DNA from 3 places in the Rhizobium sp. BE258 genome. Region 3 is predicted to be linked to each of the others. Evidence: predicted binding sites of a transcription regulator. Region 3 holds the regulator's gene; each other region holds the start of a gene.
What was found. The regulator LexA, encoded in region 3, represses DNA repair genes until DNA is damaged. The targets are predictions, from matches to a motif close to TGTTCNNNNTGTGTTCNG.
Positions count from the first base shown of each region.

Region 1: the regulator LexA is predicted to act here: its motif matches at 4,323-4,340, upstream of J2X43_RS09215 (YifB family Mg chelatase-like AAA ATPase).
Region 2: the regulator LexA is predicted to act here: its motif matches at 2,148-2,165, upstream of dnaE (DNA polymerase III subunit alpha).

Region 1 covers NZ_JAVDWL010000002.1:801,610-806,936, forward strand. Annotated here, with positions in the region: gene J2X43_RS09195 (DMT family transporter) at 1-214, shown strand, start outside; gene J2X43_RS09200 (cysteine hydrolase family protein) at 204-761, opposite strand; gene J2X43_RS09205 (LysE family translocator) at 845-1,462, shown strand; gene cysK (cysteine synthase A) at 1,596-2,558, shown strand; gene J2X43_RS09215 (YifB family Mg chelatase-like AAA ATPase) at 2,704-4,236, opposite strand; gene gshB (glutathione synthase) at 4,413-5,327, opposite strand, start outside.
Region 2 covers NZ_JAVDWL010000007.1:354,230-359,556, reverse strand. Annotated here, with positions in the region: gene dnaE (DNA polymerase III subunit alpha) at 1-1,923, opposite strand, end outside; gene J2X43_RS24395 (hypothetical protein) at 2,227-2,802, shown strand; gene J2X43_RS24390 (DUF5680 domain-containing protein) at 2,870-3,334, shown strand; gene J2X43_RS24385 (ABC transporter ATP-binding protein) at 3,331-4,014, opposite strand; gene J2X43_RS24380 (lipoprotein-releasing ABC transporter permease subunit) at 4,030-5,327, opposite strand, start outside.
Region 3 covers NZ_JAVDWL010000008.1:186,981-192,307, forward strand. Annotated here, with positions in the region: gene gltA (citrate synthase) at 1-270, opposite strand, end outside; gene J2X43_RS25755 (ComEC/Rec2 family competence protein) at 784-2,988, shown strand; gene lexA (transcriptional repressor LexA) at 2,969-3,682, opposite strand; gene J2X43_RS25765 (VOC family protein) at 3,886-4,764, shown strand; gene kdsA (3-deoxy-8-phosphooctulonate synthase) at 4,761-5,327, shown strand, end outside.

The DNA.
Region 1 (5,327 bases), on a different contig from region 3:
GCTGCTCTATGGCGCGATCCAGAAGCTGCCGACCCATCTCACCGGTGCGCTGTCCTTCATCTATCCGATTGCCGCAATCGCGGTTGATCGCATCGCCTTCGGCCACGCGCTGCAGCCCCTGCAGGTGGTGGGAGCGGCGATCATTCTGCTTGCCGCTGCGGGCATGAACCTCGGCTGGACGCCGGGGCGGTTTCTGCGCGTGGTCAGAAGCTGACCTCGGCGGCCTTTGACAATCCGACGCCGTGAGAGCCGGCACCGAATCCCCAGAGAACCATGTTGTGATGTGCGATGATCTGCTCGAAGCCGAGTGCGCCGATATCGCCGCTCATGTGACCGTCCGTGATTAACGTCACATCGAAGCCGAGGGAGACGGCGCGGCGAACCGACGTGTCGATGCAGAAGGGCGTGACGCAGCCGCCGATGACGAGATGGGTGATGCCGCGCCTGCGCAGCTCGGCTTCCAGCGGCGTCTCGAAGAACGCATCGCATGCCTGCTTGTTGATCAGCAACTCACCCGGCAGAGGCGCGACTTCGGCCCTGATTTCCCAGCCCTTGCTACCCTTGGCAATCGGATCGCCTTCGGCTTCGTCATGCTGGACGATGATAACAGGGACGGCTTCCGATCGCGCTTTTGCGAGCACGGCTGCGAGCCGCCTGGTCACCGCATCGTAGGCTTCCTGGATCGCCGGTGCACGCTCTTTCGCACCCATGCCTTCCAGCACGGCATTCTGGACATCGATCAGCAGCAAGGCCTTGGACATTTCATCCCCCGTGACGTCATTTTCGAAGTCGCTTGAAAGCCATTTCGCACAGACGTAGATAGGCGGCAATCAGGGAGAGACAAATGACGATTGCAGCGCTCATTGCCTATAGCGGCGCACTGTTCATTGCAGCAGCCATTCCGGGGCCGGGTATCACGGCGATCGTGGCGCGGGCGCTGGGCTCGAACTTCCGCGAGACCTTCTTCATGGGTCTCGGCCTGGTGCTGGGTGACATGACCTATCTGACGGCGGTCATCCTCGGCCTCGCCTTCGTGGCGCAGACCTTCACCGAGATCTTCCTGGTCATCAAGTTCGCAGGCGTGATCTATCTCTGCTACATCGCCTACAAGCTCTGGACTTCCGGACTTCTGCCGCAGGATATCTCAGCGCGCAAATCGAGCAGCATGGGCATGTCTTTTCTTTCGGGCCTGCTCGTAACCCTCGGCAATCCGAAAACGATGCTCTTCTATGTGGCATTGGTGCCGACGCTGATCGACATCCATACCATCGGCCTGCGCGAATATGGCCTGCTGCTGGCCGCGACCTTCATCGTTCTGCTGACGGTGCTGATCCCCTATATGCTGCTGGCAACCCGTGCCCGCAGCATGCTGAAGCAGCCGCGCGCATTGCAGGCCCTGAACCGGACGGCGGCCGGCATTCTGGCGGGCACCGCAGCCTTTATCGCCACCCGCGCGGCCTGAAAAATTCATCCGTCAAACGGCGGTTTTCAAAGGATTTTTTCTCTGGCTTGCCACTCCCGCGCGTGAGGCCGGTCTGGTCTGGCGCGCGCTTTGACCCTATTGTCTGCGCAACACACTTCAAGGGAGAGCACTCATGTCGAAAAAACCGGGCCGCGGCCGCATCTACTCGTCGATCACCGAAACCATCGGCGATACGCCGATCGTGCGCCTCGACAAGCTTGCCAAGGAAAAGGGCGTGAAGGCCAACCTGCTGGCAAAGCTCGAGTTCTTCAATCCGATCGCCTCGGTCAAAGACCGTATCGGCGTGGCGATGATCGAGAGCCTGGAAGCACAGGGCAAGATCTCGCCCGGCAAGACGACGCTGATCGAGCCGACCTCCGGCAACACGGGCATTGCACTCGCCTTCGCCGCCGCTGCCAAGGGTTACAAGCTGATCCTGACGATGCCGGAAACCATGTCCGTCGAGCGCCGCAAGATGCTGGCGCTGCTTGGCGCCGAACTGGTGCTCACCGAGGGGCCGAAGGGGATGAAGGGCGCCATCGCCAAGGCCGAGGAGCTGGCCTCGACCCTGCCTGACGCGATCATTCCGCAGCAGTTCGAAAACCCGGCCAACCCTGAAATCCATCGCAAGACGACGGCCGAGGAAATCTGGAACGATACCGACGGCGCAGTCGATATCTTCGTTTCCGGCATCGGCACCGGCGGCACGATTACCGGCGCTGGACAGGTGCTGAAGTCGAAGAAGCCCGGCATCAAGGTCATCGCTGTCGAGCCGGAAGAATCGCCCGTGCTTTCGGGCGGCCAGCCCGGACCGCACAAGATCCAGGGCATCGGCGCCGGCTTTGCGCCCGCCATTCTCGACACCAAGATCTACGACGAGGTCGTCACCATCAATAGCGCATTGGCCATGGAAACCGCCCGTCTGGTCGCCAGGCTCGAAGGCGTGCCGGTCGGCATCTCGTCCGGTGCGGCGCTTGCCGCCGCCATCAAGGTCGGCAGCCGCGAGGAAAATGCCGGCAAGACCATCGTGGTGATCATCCCGTCCTTTGCCGAGCGCTATCTTTCGACGGCGCTATTTGATGGGCTCGGGAGCTGATCAGCGAATAGCGAATAGCGAATAGCGAATAGCGAATAGCGAATAGCGAATAGCGAATAGCGAATAGCGAAGCTTGCTCGGCCCTGAGTGCTAAGCAAGCTTTTCTTTTTCTATTCGCTATTCGCTACTCACTATTCGCTTCCCTTCATGCTGCAGCCGTCAGCCGCTCGCCCGCGATCCGATAGGAGATCGCTTCAGCCAGATGGATACGACCAACCGTTGTCTTTCCATCGAGATTGGCGAGCGTACGCGCGACTTTCAGAACGCGATGATAGCCGCGGGCGGAGAAGCGCATCTTCTCCGCCGCATCCCGCAACAGCCGCAAGCCGCCGGCATCCGGCTCGGCGTATTTCTCGATGAGCGCCGTCGAGCAGCGCGCGTTGGTGACGATGCCGCCGAGGCCCGCAGCGATGAACCGGTCGGCCTGCAAATCTCGCGCCCGCGCAACGCGGGCCGCCACGGTGCTGCTCGCCTCAGCCGGCATCGGCCGGATCAGGTCGGTCGCGGCCACGGCCGGTACGTCGATATGGATATCGATGCGATCCATCAGCGGGCCGGAAATCCGCCCCTGATAGTCGGACTGGCAGCGAGGGCCACGGGCACAGCTGTGGCCGGGCTCTCCGGCCATGCCGCAGCGGCAGGGGTTCATGGCGGCGACCAGCTGGATACTGGCCGGATAGGAGACCCGGTGATTGGCGCGGGCGATGATGCATTCGCCGGTCTCCAGCGGCTGACGCAATGCATCGAGCGCCTGCGGCGAGAATTCCGGAAACTCATCGAGAAAGAGCACGCCATGATGGGCAAGCGACGCCTCGCGGGGCCTTGCCCGCAAACCGCCGCCGACCATCGCGGCCATGGTTGCCGAGTGATGCGGGGTACGGAATGGACGCCGATCGGACAGCTTGCCGCCGGAGAGCTGCCCGGCGATCGAGTGGATCATCGACACTTCGAGAAGCTCGGCAGCCGAAAGCGGCGGTAGAATCGATGGCAGCCGCGCTGCGAGCATCGATTTGCCCGAGCCGGGAGGCCCAACCATCAGCAAATTATGATTTCCGGCAGCGGCGACCTCTAGGGCGCGCTTAGCGCTCTCCTGTCCTTTGATATCAGCAAGATCAGGCAGGTTGGCAGCGTTGGCGCGGATCGACGGCTCGGGGCGCGACAGAACCTGCGTGCCGCGGAAATGATTGGCGAGAGCGATCAGGCTTCTCGGCGCCAGTATATCAAGGCCGGTCCCGGCCCAGGCCGCTTCCGGGCCGCTGTCGGCCGGGCAGATCAGGCCTTTACCAAGGCCATTGGCTCCGATCGCCGCCGGAAGCGCGCCGGCAACCGGGGCAATCGTGCCATCCAGATTGAGTTCACCAAGCACGACATAATCCGCGAGCGCATCGCCGGGAATGGCGCCGAGCGCCGCCATCAGGCCAAGCGCGATCGGCAGATCGAAATGCGAGCCTTCCTTCGGAAGATCGGCAGGTGCCAGATTGACGGTCACCCGCTTGGCCGGAAGCGCCAGCCCCGACGCATGAAGGGCCGCCTGAACCCGCTCGCGGCTTTCCGCCACGGCCTTGTCGGGAAGGCCAACGATCTGCATGCCGACCTTGCCCGGAGCGACCATCACCTGGACCTCGACCGGCACGCCCTCAATGCCCTGAAATGCAACAGTACTGACGCGCGCGACCATGCCCCTGCCCCCGCAACCAACTACATCGCGTTTTACGACCCATCATGGCCGTCAATTGCAATCTGGCATGGAAAACAGAATAAAACAAGAACAATAAACGAACAGATTCCCGCACCCGCTGCGCTCAGGTTGCAGCGGGTTGTATCGGCTCATCAAAATGAGAACAAAACACCCTTTTAGGTGCGCTTGCGCTCGATGGCATCCCAGAGAAGGCTTGCGATATCGGCGCCCCCGAACCTGGCGACTTCGCGTAAGCCAGTGGGAGACGTGACGTTGATCTCCGTCATGTAGTCGCCGATGACGTCGATGCCGACCAGCAGGAAGCCGCGGTCCTTCAGAGCCGGGCCGATGCGCTTGCAGATTTCCATCTCGCGCGCCGTGAGCTCGGTCGCCTCGGCGCGGCCGCCGACATGCATGTTGGAGCGGCTGTCATGCTCGGCCGGAACGCGGTTGATCGCGCCGACAGGCTCGCCATCGACAAGGATGATCCGCTTGTCGCCTTTGCGCACGTCAGGCAGATATTGCTGGGCGATGAAGGGCTCGCGGAAGAGCTGGCCGAACATCTCGAGCAGCGAGGAGAGGTTGCGATCGTCCTTGGTCGAATGGAAGACACCGGCGCCGCCATTGCCGTAGAGCGGCTTGAGGATGATATCGCCCATTTCATCGCGGAAGCGGCGGATTTCGGCGGCATCCTTGGTGATCAGCGTCTTCGGCATCAGATCGGCGAATTCGGTGACGAAGATCTTTTCCGGCGAGTTACGCACCCAGGCCGGATCGTTGACGACGAGCGTCTTCGGGTGGATGCGCTCGAGCAGATGCGTCGAGGTGATGTAGGCCATGTCGAAGGGCGGATCCTGGCGGAGCAGGACGACATCCATGGTCGCGAGATCGATACGCTCGGGGGCGCCGAGCTCGAAATGGTCGCCCTTGACGTCGCGCAGGATCATCGGCTCAACGGAGGCGAAAACCTGGCCATCGCGGAAACTCAGACGATCCGGCGTGTAGTGAAAGAGCTTGTAGCCCCGGGTCTGCGCCTCAAGGCTCATGGCGAAGGTGGAATCGCCTGCGATGTTGATGCCCGAAACATGGTC
Region 2 (5,327 bases), on a different contig from region 3:
GATCAGCGCCTTGCGCATGCCGGCACTTTCCACCTGGAACACGCCGACCGTTTCGCCGCGCGCCAGCATCTCGTAGGTCTTCTTGTCATCGAGCGGGATCGAGGCCAGATCGACCTTGATGCCGCGCTTGGCGACGAAATCGACGGCGACCTTCAGAACGGTCAGCGTCTTCAGGCCGAGGAAGTCGAACTTCACCAGGCCGGCCTGTTCCACCCACTTCATGTTGAACTGGGTGACGGGCATGTCTGAGCGCGGATCGCGATACATCGGCACCAGCTTCGACAGCGGACGGTCGCCGATGACGATACCGGCGGCATGGGTCGAGGCATGGCGGTAGAGGCCTTCGATCTTCTGGGCGATGTCGAGCAGACGGGCGACGACAGGTTCCTTGGCCGCCTCTTCCTGCAGCTTCGGCTCTTCCTCGATCGCCTTCGACAGCGGCGTCGGATTGGCCGGGTTGTTCGGCACCAACTTGCAGATCTTGTCGACCTGGCCATAGGGCATTTCGAGCACGCGGCCGACGTCTCGAAGGGCGGCGCGCGCCTGCAGCGAACCGAAGGTGATGATCTGCGCCACCTGCTCGCGGCCGTATTTCTTCTGCACGTAGCGGATCACCTCTTCGCGGCGATCCTGGCAGAAGTCGATATCGAAGTCGGGCATCGACACGCGATCGGGATTGAGGAAGCGTTCGAACAGCAGCGAGAAGCGCAGCGGATCGACGTCGGTAATCGTCAGGGCGTAGGCAACCAGCGAGCCCGCACCGGAACCGCGGCCCGGGCCGACCGGGATGTCCTGCAGCTTGGCCCATTTGATGAAGTCGGCAACGATCAGGAAGTAGCCGGGGAACTTCATCTTTTCGATGACGCTGAGCTCGAATTCGAGCCGGTCGCGATAGTCCTTTTCCTCATAGCCCGGCGACATGCCGAGCGTCGCCAGACGCATGTCGAGGCCTTCCACGGCCTGGCGGCGCAGCTCTCCGGATTCGGCGCGATCGGCCTCGTCGGCGTCGTCGCTGGCGCCGGTAAAGCGCGGCAGGATCGGCTTGCGGGTTTGCAGCACGAAGGAGCAGCGTCTTGCGATCTCCAGCGTGCTTTCCAGCGCCTCCGGCAGATCGGCAAACAGCTTGGCCATCTCCGCCCGGCTCTTCAGATAGTGATCCGGAGTCAGTCGGAAGCGGCTGTCGTCGGAGACGATGGCGTTGTGCGCCACGGCCATCAGGGCGTCATGCGCGTCATAATCGTCCCGCGCCGGGAAGAAGGCCTCGTTGGTCGCTACCAGCGGCAGATCGTGCTCATAGGCAAGGCCGATCATCTTCTGCTCGTGGCGCTTGTCATAGGTGCCGTGGCGCTGCAGCTCGACATAGAGCCGGTCGCCGAACAGCGCCTTGAGACGCGACAGGCGCGACACAGCCGGCGCCATATGCCCCTGCTTGAGAGCCATATCGATGGGGCCGCCAAGCGAACCGGTGAGCGCGATCAGACCCTCGGTGCCGGCCTCCTCCAGCCAGGAGGCGCGGACGTGGACCGCCTGGTTGTCTTCACCGCCGAGATAGGCGCGGCTCACCAGATCGACGAGGCGCTCGTAACCGGCAGCTGTTGCGGCCAGCACGACGATCGCAGGCAGTTTGCCCATCATCTGCTGGCCGCCGCGCTTTTCAACTTCGAGCCCGTCTTCCATATCAACGGAGATCTGGCAGCCAATGATCGGCTGCAGCCCCTCGTCCATCGCCTTCTGGGCGAATTCGAGGGCGACGAAGAGATTGTTGGTATCGGTGATGGCAATCGCCGGCTGGCTGTCGCCCGAAGCCTTGTAGAGGATCTTCTTCAGCGGCAGCGCACCCTCGAGCAGCGAATAGGCCGAGTGTACGCGCAGATGAACGAAACCCGGCGTCCCGCCGATAAATCCGCCCTCTGCATCCGCCATGACACGTCCCTTCAATCGCCCGTATGAATCGGTGCCATTGTCGGTCCTGGCCGTGGAGATGTCCAGAAGAAGTCCCTGCCCGGAACCGCATGGCAGCCATGCGGTCCCCTGAAAAATTACATCGCCATCAGGATCAGAGAGAAGCTGGCAACAAACATTGCGATGGAGGTGAATGCTGCGACGTCACGGATCATGTCAGTCATTTGGCTCTCCTTTACTCGTTATGTTTTTAGTTTGTTCCGCTATTGTTCCGTTGTCAACAGAATTGTTTTCTGTTTGGTTAACGCGGAACAGGAGAGAAACATGCGCCTCACAATCCTTGCCGCCGCCCTGCTTTCGGCCCAGGCCGCTATTGCCGCAGACACCGGCCCCGCCCGCATCGTCGATGCGGCCGTGGGCGATTGGAACGGCGATGGGAAGCCCGATCTGGCAGTGCTTGCCGAGGCCGCGGCGGATGCCGAAGACGATCAGCTCGGCATCTACATCTATCTGCGCGACGACCACGATCTGCTGCGGCTCGCTGCCAGCGCACCCGGCAAGATCTGGGGCAGCACGGCTGTGGACGGGATCTACGGCCAGGAGCCGTCGATCAAGGCCGCCGGAAAATCGTCGATCGCCGTCCATTCGCAGAACAGCGCCATCGGCCGGGACCGCTGGGAGCAGACGCTGACGCTCGCCTATCGCAACGGCCAGTTCGTCGTCGCCGGCTATACCTACAGCGATTACGACACGCTCGACCCGGATGCCGGTGGCACCTGCGACTACAATGCGCTGACGGGCAAATTGCAGAAAGGAGGCAAGGATCAGACATCGGAGCCGCGCGTTATCGCCATTACCGACTGGAAGGACGAAACCGGCCAGTCGATCTGCGGCAACTGACGCTTGTTCTCTTTTTGTTCTTTACAAATATCGTTGCGTCTGCGAGACATATCGCAGGAGGCGCGGCATGTATCTCACTTTCTTGAACGACTTCATCGTCGAGGCAAAATCGCAGACCTATGTCGGCGGCGGAGCAAAGATAGCGGCCTGCCGGTCGGGATCGCAGGATATCGGCTATGAGCGCGGCGAATGGCGCTATCTCGACAGCTATTTCGGCGGCACCGATTTCGCCGGCCAGGAAACCGTCTGGCTGAACGGCGAGCCCGTCTGGGCGATGAACTACTTCGGCCACATCATCGAGCCGCGGCTGATCGACGGCAGCCGCGCCGGGGCCGTGATCAAGGCAGCACTCTCGGCGCTTTATGGCGGTGAAAAACGCTTTCTCGGCGGCATGGAATATGAGCACGAGTTCGGCCTGTATATCGACCGAAGCGAGGGTGATTGCGGCCATTTCCGCGGCATGGAGATGATTGTCGTTGAAGAACGGCGCGCTTACGAGCTCGATTATCGCGGCGGTCTGATCCGCCTTTAGAACTCGACGACCTTGCCGTCGGTGATCGTCACGCGGCGGTCCATGCGCGCGGCGAGATCGTGATTGTGGGTGGCGATCAGTGCCGCGAGACCGGACTGGCGAACCAGCGCTTCCAGCGCGTCGAAGACGTAGTTGGCGGTTTCCGGATCGAGATTGCCGGTCGGCTCGTCGGCGAGAAGCAGCGACGGCGCATTGGCAACAGCGCGGGCGATCGCCACGCGCTGCTGCTCGCCGCCGGAGAGCTCGCCCGGGCGATGGGCGCCGCGATGGCCGATGCGCATGTATTCGAGGAGCTGCTGGGCGCGCACGGCAGCTTCCTTGCGCGCCAGGCCTGATATCATCTGCGGCATCATGATGTTTTCCTGCGCCGAGAATTCCGGCAGCAGGTGATGAAACTGATAGACGAAGCCGATCTCGCTGCGGCGGATCGCGGTTCGCTTGTCGTCGGAGAGCCCGTTGCAGGCATGACCGTTGATGCTGACCTCGCCGTCATCAGGGTGCTCCAGCAGACCCGCCAGATGCAGCAGCGTCGACTTGCCGGTACCCGAGGGCGCGACAAGCGCGACGATTTCGCCGCTATGCAGCGTGAAATCCGCGCCCTTCAAAATCGAGAGCACCGTATCGCCCTGCCCGTAGTGACGCTCGACGCCGGAAAGCTTGAGAACGACATTGCGTTTCATGGAGTTCAGCATTCCTTATTCGTAACGTAGCGCTTGCACCGGATCGAGGCGCGAGGCGCGCCAGGCCGGGAAGATGGTCGCAAGGAAGGACAGCGTCAGCGCCATGATCACGACAGAGGTCGTCTCGCTGACGCTCATCTCGGCCGGCAGCTGGCTCAGGAAATAGAGCTGCGGATTGAAGAGAATGGTGCCGGTGATCCAGGAGAAGAACTGGCGGATCGACTCGATATTGATGCAGACGACAACGCCGAGCAGAACGCCTGCCAGCGTGCCGACGATACCGATTGCGGCGCCGGTCATGAAGAAGATGCGCATGATCGCACCGGAGCTGGCGCCCATGGTGCGCAGGATGGCGATATCGCTGCCCTTGTCCTTCACCAGCATGATCAGGCCGGAGATGATGTTCAGCGCCGCGACCAGAACGATCAGCGTCAGGATCATGAACATGACATTGCGCTCGACCTGTAGCGCGGAGAAGAAGGTCTGGTTGCGCTGGCGCCAGTCGGTGATGGCGATCTGGCGGCCAGCGGCATCCTCCACCTTCGGCCTCAGATTGTCGATATCATCGGGATTATTGGCGAAGAGCTCGATCGACTGCACCAGCCCTTCCGAATTGAAATAGAGCTGCGCCTCCTCGAGCGGCATGTAGATGATGGCGGAATCATATTCCGACATGCCGATCTCGAAGATACCCGATATGGTGTAGGACTTGACGCGCGGATTGACGCCCATCGGCGTCACATCGCCTTCCGGCGAAATCAGCGTGATCGTGTCGCCTGCCTGCAGCCCCAGCTGGTTGGCCATGCCGGAGCCGATCAACACGCCCTGCCCGGACATGAAGCCGACGAGATCGCCGGACTTAATGTTGTCGGAGACGGTTTTCAGCTTGGTCAGGTCTTCGGAGCGAATACCGCGCACCAGCGCGCCGCTGCCCGCCCCACCCTGGCCTGACGCCAGCGTCTGGCCCTCGACCAGCGGCAGAGCCATGCGGATACCGGGCACGGCGGCGAATTTCTCCGTCAGCGCCGCATAGTCGGTGAACGGCGCATCGACCGGCTGGACGATCATATGGCCATTGATGCCGAGAATGCGCGAGATCAGCTCGGTGCGGAACCCGTTCATCACGGCCATGACGATGATCAGCGTCGCGACGCCGAGCATGATGCCGACGAAGGAGAAGCCGGCGATCACCGAAATGAAGGCTTCCTTTCGCCGGGCGCGCAGATAGCGCCAGGCGACCATGCGTTCGAAGGTGGAAAATGGCTTACTCGCCGAACCGAAACCGGATTTGGAACCCCGCTGGTCCACTGCTG
Region 3 (5,327 bases):
CAGCAGATAGCAGACCTCGAGGAAGTCGCCGTGCTCGGCCAGCTGCTCGATCGGATAGCCGCGGTGCAGCAGAACGCCTTCATCGCCATCGATGTAGGTGATCTTCGATTCACAGGATGCGGTCGAGGTAAAACCAGGATCGTACGTGAAGGAACCGGTGTTCTTGTAGAGTGCGCCGATATCGATGACATCAGGCCCAATCGTTCCGCTCTTTACGGAAAGATTGGCGGATTTGTCGCCGATTTTGATTGTTGCGCTTTGATCCGTCATTCTGATCCTCCAAATTGGCGGCGGCGCCATAAAAGCGCCATAGGGTTAAGCGTCCGCTCAGATTGCTATATGATAGCGCGCCTAATGCCAAGTTACCGTGACGCCATTTTGTGCATCGCAGTATCAACTTTTAGGCACTCCTGCGATGCTGTAAACGCATAGCGGAAGCTGATGATTTATTTAGGCTTTTTGCACTCACGTTTTTTCATCATTTTTCAATCGATTATTGTTGCTGAAACGCGCGCAGGGTTGCATTCTGGTTGTATTCTATCGGGTCATCAGGCTCTTTGCATGCCGGAGTTGAAAACCAGCGACGTCAGCACGATCACCATCGGTGCCGCGGCCAAATTGCCGCAGACGCCGCTGATGCCGCCTGCAGCGGGGACTCTCCTCGCACCTGTTAATCTAGGTCACCGCCGGCAGCTTTCTATTCATGCTCTTCGGTCGCTGCAGCGCCGTGTTGTGCAAAGCCTGCCGGCCTGCGCTGTCGAAGAGCTGGCTTATGGCGGCCGCATGTTGTTTGCGCCGGTGGCGCTCGGACTGGGCTCCGTTCTCTGGTTTGCCTGCGGCGCAGACATTTCACCGGCTGTGCCGCTTTCATGCGCGGTCGTGCTACTTCTGCTGCTCGCAGTGACGGATCGCGGCAGGGAGTGGAGCCGGATATGCCTGGTCTCCATGATGTTGATCGCTGTTGGCATCCTCGCCGCACAATTCGAGACCTGGAGAGCCGGTACTGTCGTTCTCGATTCGGCGGTAACGACGACGCTGACAGGCCGCGTAGAGCGGCGGGAAAGCGATGGCCGCGGCGGCTGGCGGTATCTGTTGGCGCTCAAGGCGACGGAGAACCCGGCGCTGAAGCGGCCGCCAGAGCAGGTGACCGTGATTGCGCGCGGCCAGAAAGCGGAGTTCGAAACCGGGACTTGGCTGAAGGGCAGGGCAAGGCTGACGCCGCCGTCAGGCCCCGCTCTTCCCGGCCTCAACGACTTTTCGTTCGGTGCCTATTTCGACGGTGTCGGTGGCAACGGTTTCTTTTATGGTGCCCCTGCCGTGGTTCCGGCGGTCGAACCCGGGCCCGCATCGATGCAGGATCGCGCGCTTGAATGGCTCTACCGCTTGAGAAGCGGCATCGGCGACCGTATTAGAGGCATCCTGCCTGGCGACACCGGCGCTTTTGCCGCCGCTCTGGTCACGGACGAGCGCCGCGCCATTTCGAGCGAGACGACCGAGGCGCTGCGCCAATCCGGCCTTGCGCATATCATCGCCATTTCCGGTCTCAACATGGCGCTGTCGGCAGGCATCTTCTTCGTCGGCTTCCGCACCGTGCTCAGCCTGTTTCCGGCTGTCGTCCAGGCCTATCCCGTCAAGAAGATCGCCGCAGCCGGTGCGCTTGCCGCCGTCACCGCCTATTTCCTGATCTCGGGCTTCGCAGTCTCCGCCGAGCGCGCCTTCATCATGATGGCGATCATGCTGGCGGCGGTCTTCTTCGACCGGCCGTCGATCAGTCTGCGCAACGTCGCCCTATCGGCGCTGGTGATCATTGTCCTCTCACCCTCGGAGATCATGGGGCCAAGCTTCCAGATGTCCTTCGCCGCGACACTGGCCCTCGTCGCCGGCTATGCGCTCTGGAAGGAGAGGCCGGTGCGCGACCGGCCCTTCGCAAAGTTTCGCGTCGTCAGGATGCTGTCTTCCGCCGCTGCGTTCTTCGGCGGCATCCTGCTGACCTCCGTCATCGGCGGCTTCTCGACTGCATTGTTCTCGGTCGAGCACTTCCACCGGCTGACAGCCTATGGCCTGCCAGCCAATCTCGCCGCCATGCCGATCATCTCCTTCATCATCATGCCGTTCGGCCTCATTGCCATGCTGCTGATGCCCTTCGGTCTCGATGCATGGGCGTGGCAGGTGACGGGCTTTGGGCTCGATCTGGTGATCGCCATCGCCAGGACGGTTGCCTCATGGGGCGGCGATATCGGCGTCGGGCGCCTGGCGTCCTGGTACTTTCCCGCGGCGGTGACGGGTTTCCTGCTGCTGACTTTGCTGCGCAGCCGCATGCGGCATCTCGGCACCGCGATCTTGATGGCATCGACGACAGCCGCCGCGATGTTTGGAGGTCCTCCGCCGCCGAAAATCGTGATTGCCGAGGACGGGAGCATGGCGGGCATCGTCAGCGACAACGGCCTCGCCACCAATCGCGAGCGGCCACCGGGCTTCATCTTTGATCAATGGAGGCGCGCGCTGGTGCTCGATGAGCATCTACCACCGGCGTTCCCGGCGCTCCCGGATATTCCCACCGCACCGCGCGGTGAAAGGCTGAAATTGACGGAGGCACAGCAGAACGAAACGATGGACGCGATCAAGGCCAGTGCGACGGGCGAGCGCTTCTCATGCGTGAAAAAGGCCTGGTGTACAGCGAAGCTCGACAACGGTTCGATCTTGACCGTGATCGAGAATGCGGCGTTCCTTGGCCCAGCTTGCGACATATCCGATATCGTCGTCACACCGGTGCGCCTGCGCCTCGATACCTGCCGCTCAGGCGCCCTGCTTTTCACCGGGGAGACACTGCGAAAGACAGGCGCTGTCGAGCTTCGTTTCCCCAATGGGATCGCCGAAATCACCACATCATTCGAGGGTCTCGAGCGGCCCTGGACCCGCCACCGCGCCTACGATTGGCGCAGCGGCACTTTTGGTGAAAGCGAGACGCTCAGTGATAGCGGCGGATAAGGCCAACGAGCTTGCCCTGAACCTTGACGCGGTCCGGTCCGAAAATACGGGTTTCGTAAGCCGGGTTGGCAGCTTCGAGCGCAATGGATGCACCCTTGCGGCGAAAGCGCTTCAGCGTTGCCTCTTCGTCATCGACGAGAGCAACGACGATATCACCGGCATTGGCGGTATTGGTGTTGCGGATGATGACCGTGTCGCCGTCGAAGATGCCGGCCTCGATCATCGAGTCGCCCTTGACCTCAAGAGCATAGTGCTCACCGCTTCCGAGCATGTCGGCGGGAACTGTAATGTCGTGGGTGTTCTGCTGGATCGCCGAAATCGGCACACCGGCTGCGATCCGGCCCATGACCGGCACGGAGATCGACGTGTGATTGTCCTCGTTCGCCGGCTTCGGCGGCGCGACGGGCTGCGGCTTGCCAAGGCTGCCTTCGATGACGCTCGGCGAGAAGCCGCGGCGCGGCTGAATGCTCGGGCTGTAGGCTTCCGGAAGCTTGATGACCTCGAGTGCGCGCGCCCTGTTCGGTAGGCGGCGAATGAAGCCACGTTCTTCCAGAGCCGTGATCAGGCGATGGATGCCCGACTTGGAAGCCAGATCGAGCGCATCCTTCATTTCGTCGAAGGATGGCGGAACGCCGGACTCCTTCATGCGCTCGTGAATGAAGAGGAGAAGCTCCTGTTGTTTGCGCGTCAGCATCGAAGTTTTTCCCCAGATTCGTGAAACAAAGCCAGAACGGACACTATATGTTCCATATGTGTTCCGCAAGTGCCTAAATATCGGTAAAACTTCCGATGATTTTTCGTCGTTTTTGAAAGTTTATTTGCCGGATTGGTGATCCACGCTTGCGCTTTGCCGGGCAGGGCGTGCAAATCTCTGCCGGCTTCACCGGAGGAACCGCCATGACGCGTCCGCTCGATCATCTGGTACTGCCCGTGACCCATATCGACGTTGCCCGCGAGCGACTCGGGCGTCTCGGTTTCACCGTCGCGGCCGATGGCCGTCATCCGTTCGGAACGGAGAATGCCTGCGTCTTCTTGGCCGACAAGACCTATCTCGAACCGCTCGGTATTGCGAGCCAGGCGGACTGCGACGCGGCTGTCGCAAAGGGCAACAGCTTTGTCGCCCGCGATCAGGCCTTCCGCTTCCGCTGCGGCGATGACGGCTTTTCGGCTGTTGTCTTCGGCACCGATAGTGCCGATGCGGACAAGGCTGCCTATGACGGCGCGCAGCTGAGCGGCGGCGATATGGTCGAATTCTCGCGGCCGATCGTCATGCCCGACGGAACGCAGGCGACAGGCGCCTTCAAGCTCGCCTTTGCCGCCGATCTTCGGGCACCCGATGTCTTCTTCTTCGCCTGCCAGCGGATCAACGCCTTTCCGGCCGATCGCAATGCACTGGAAACCCATGCAAACGGCGTCACCGGCATCAGCGAGATCGCGCTGAGCGCTGAGGATCCGCAGGCCTTCGCCGAATTTCTGGAGACGGCCAGCGGTGGAGTGGAGCCTAAGGAGGCGGCACTCGGCCTATCCTTCGAATTGCCGAACGGGAGACTTTCCATCTTCTCGAACGAGGGCATGGAGGCCTATTTCGATGCCGAGCCACTTGTCACCGATAACGGCCTCAGGGCGCGCGCAATCGTCTTTTCGGTCGGTGATCTGGCCGTGACAGCGGCGCATTTGGCTGCTAACGGGATCACCCATGTCAGTATGAACAATCGTCTGTTGGTGAAGCCGGCGCCGGGACAGGGCGCAATCTTCGCCTTCGAGGAGACCCAATGACAAATACCAATGCAGAAGTTGTCGCCGGCGAGGGTGCTGGCCGCGTTACCTTTTCGAATACGGGCAAGCTGTCGCTGATCGCCGGTCCCTGCCAGATGGAAAGCCGCGACCACGCTTTCATGGTCGCCGGTGTTTTGAGCGAACTCTGCAAGTCGCTCGGTATCGGCCTCGTCTATAAGTCGTCTTTCGACAAGGCGAACCGGACATCGCTTTCCGCCGAGCGCGGCATCGGTCTTGAAAAGGCGCTCGAAGTCTTCTCCGATCTGAAAAAGGAATTCGGCTTTCCTGTTCTGACCGATATCCACACGGAAGAGCAGTGCGAGCAGGTGGCAACCGTCGCCGACATCCTGCAGATCCCGGCCTTCCTCAGCCGCCAGACCGACCTTCTCGTTGCCGCCGCCAAGACCGGCCGGATCGTCAACGTCAAGAAGGGCCAGTTCCTGGCGCCCTGGGACATGAAGAATGTTCTCGCCAAGCTGAATGCCAGCGGCAATCCGAACATCCTGCTCTGCGAACGCGGTGCCTCCTTCGGCTACAACACACTGGTATCGGACATGCGCTCG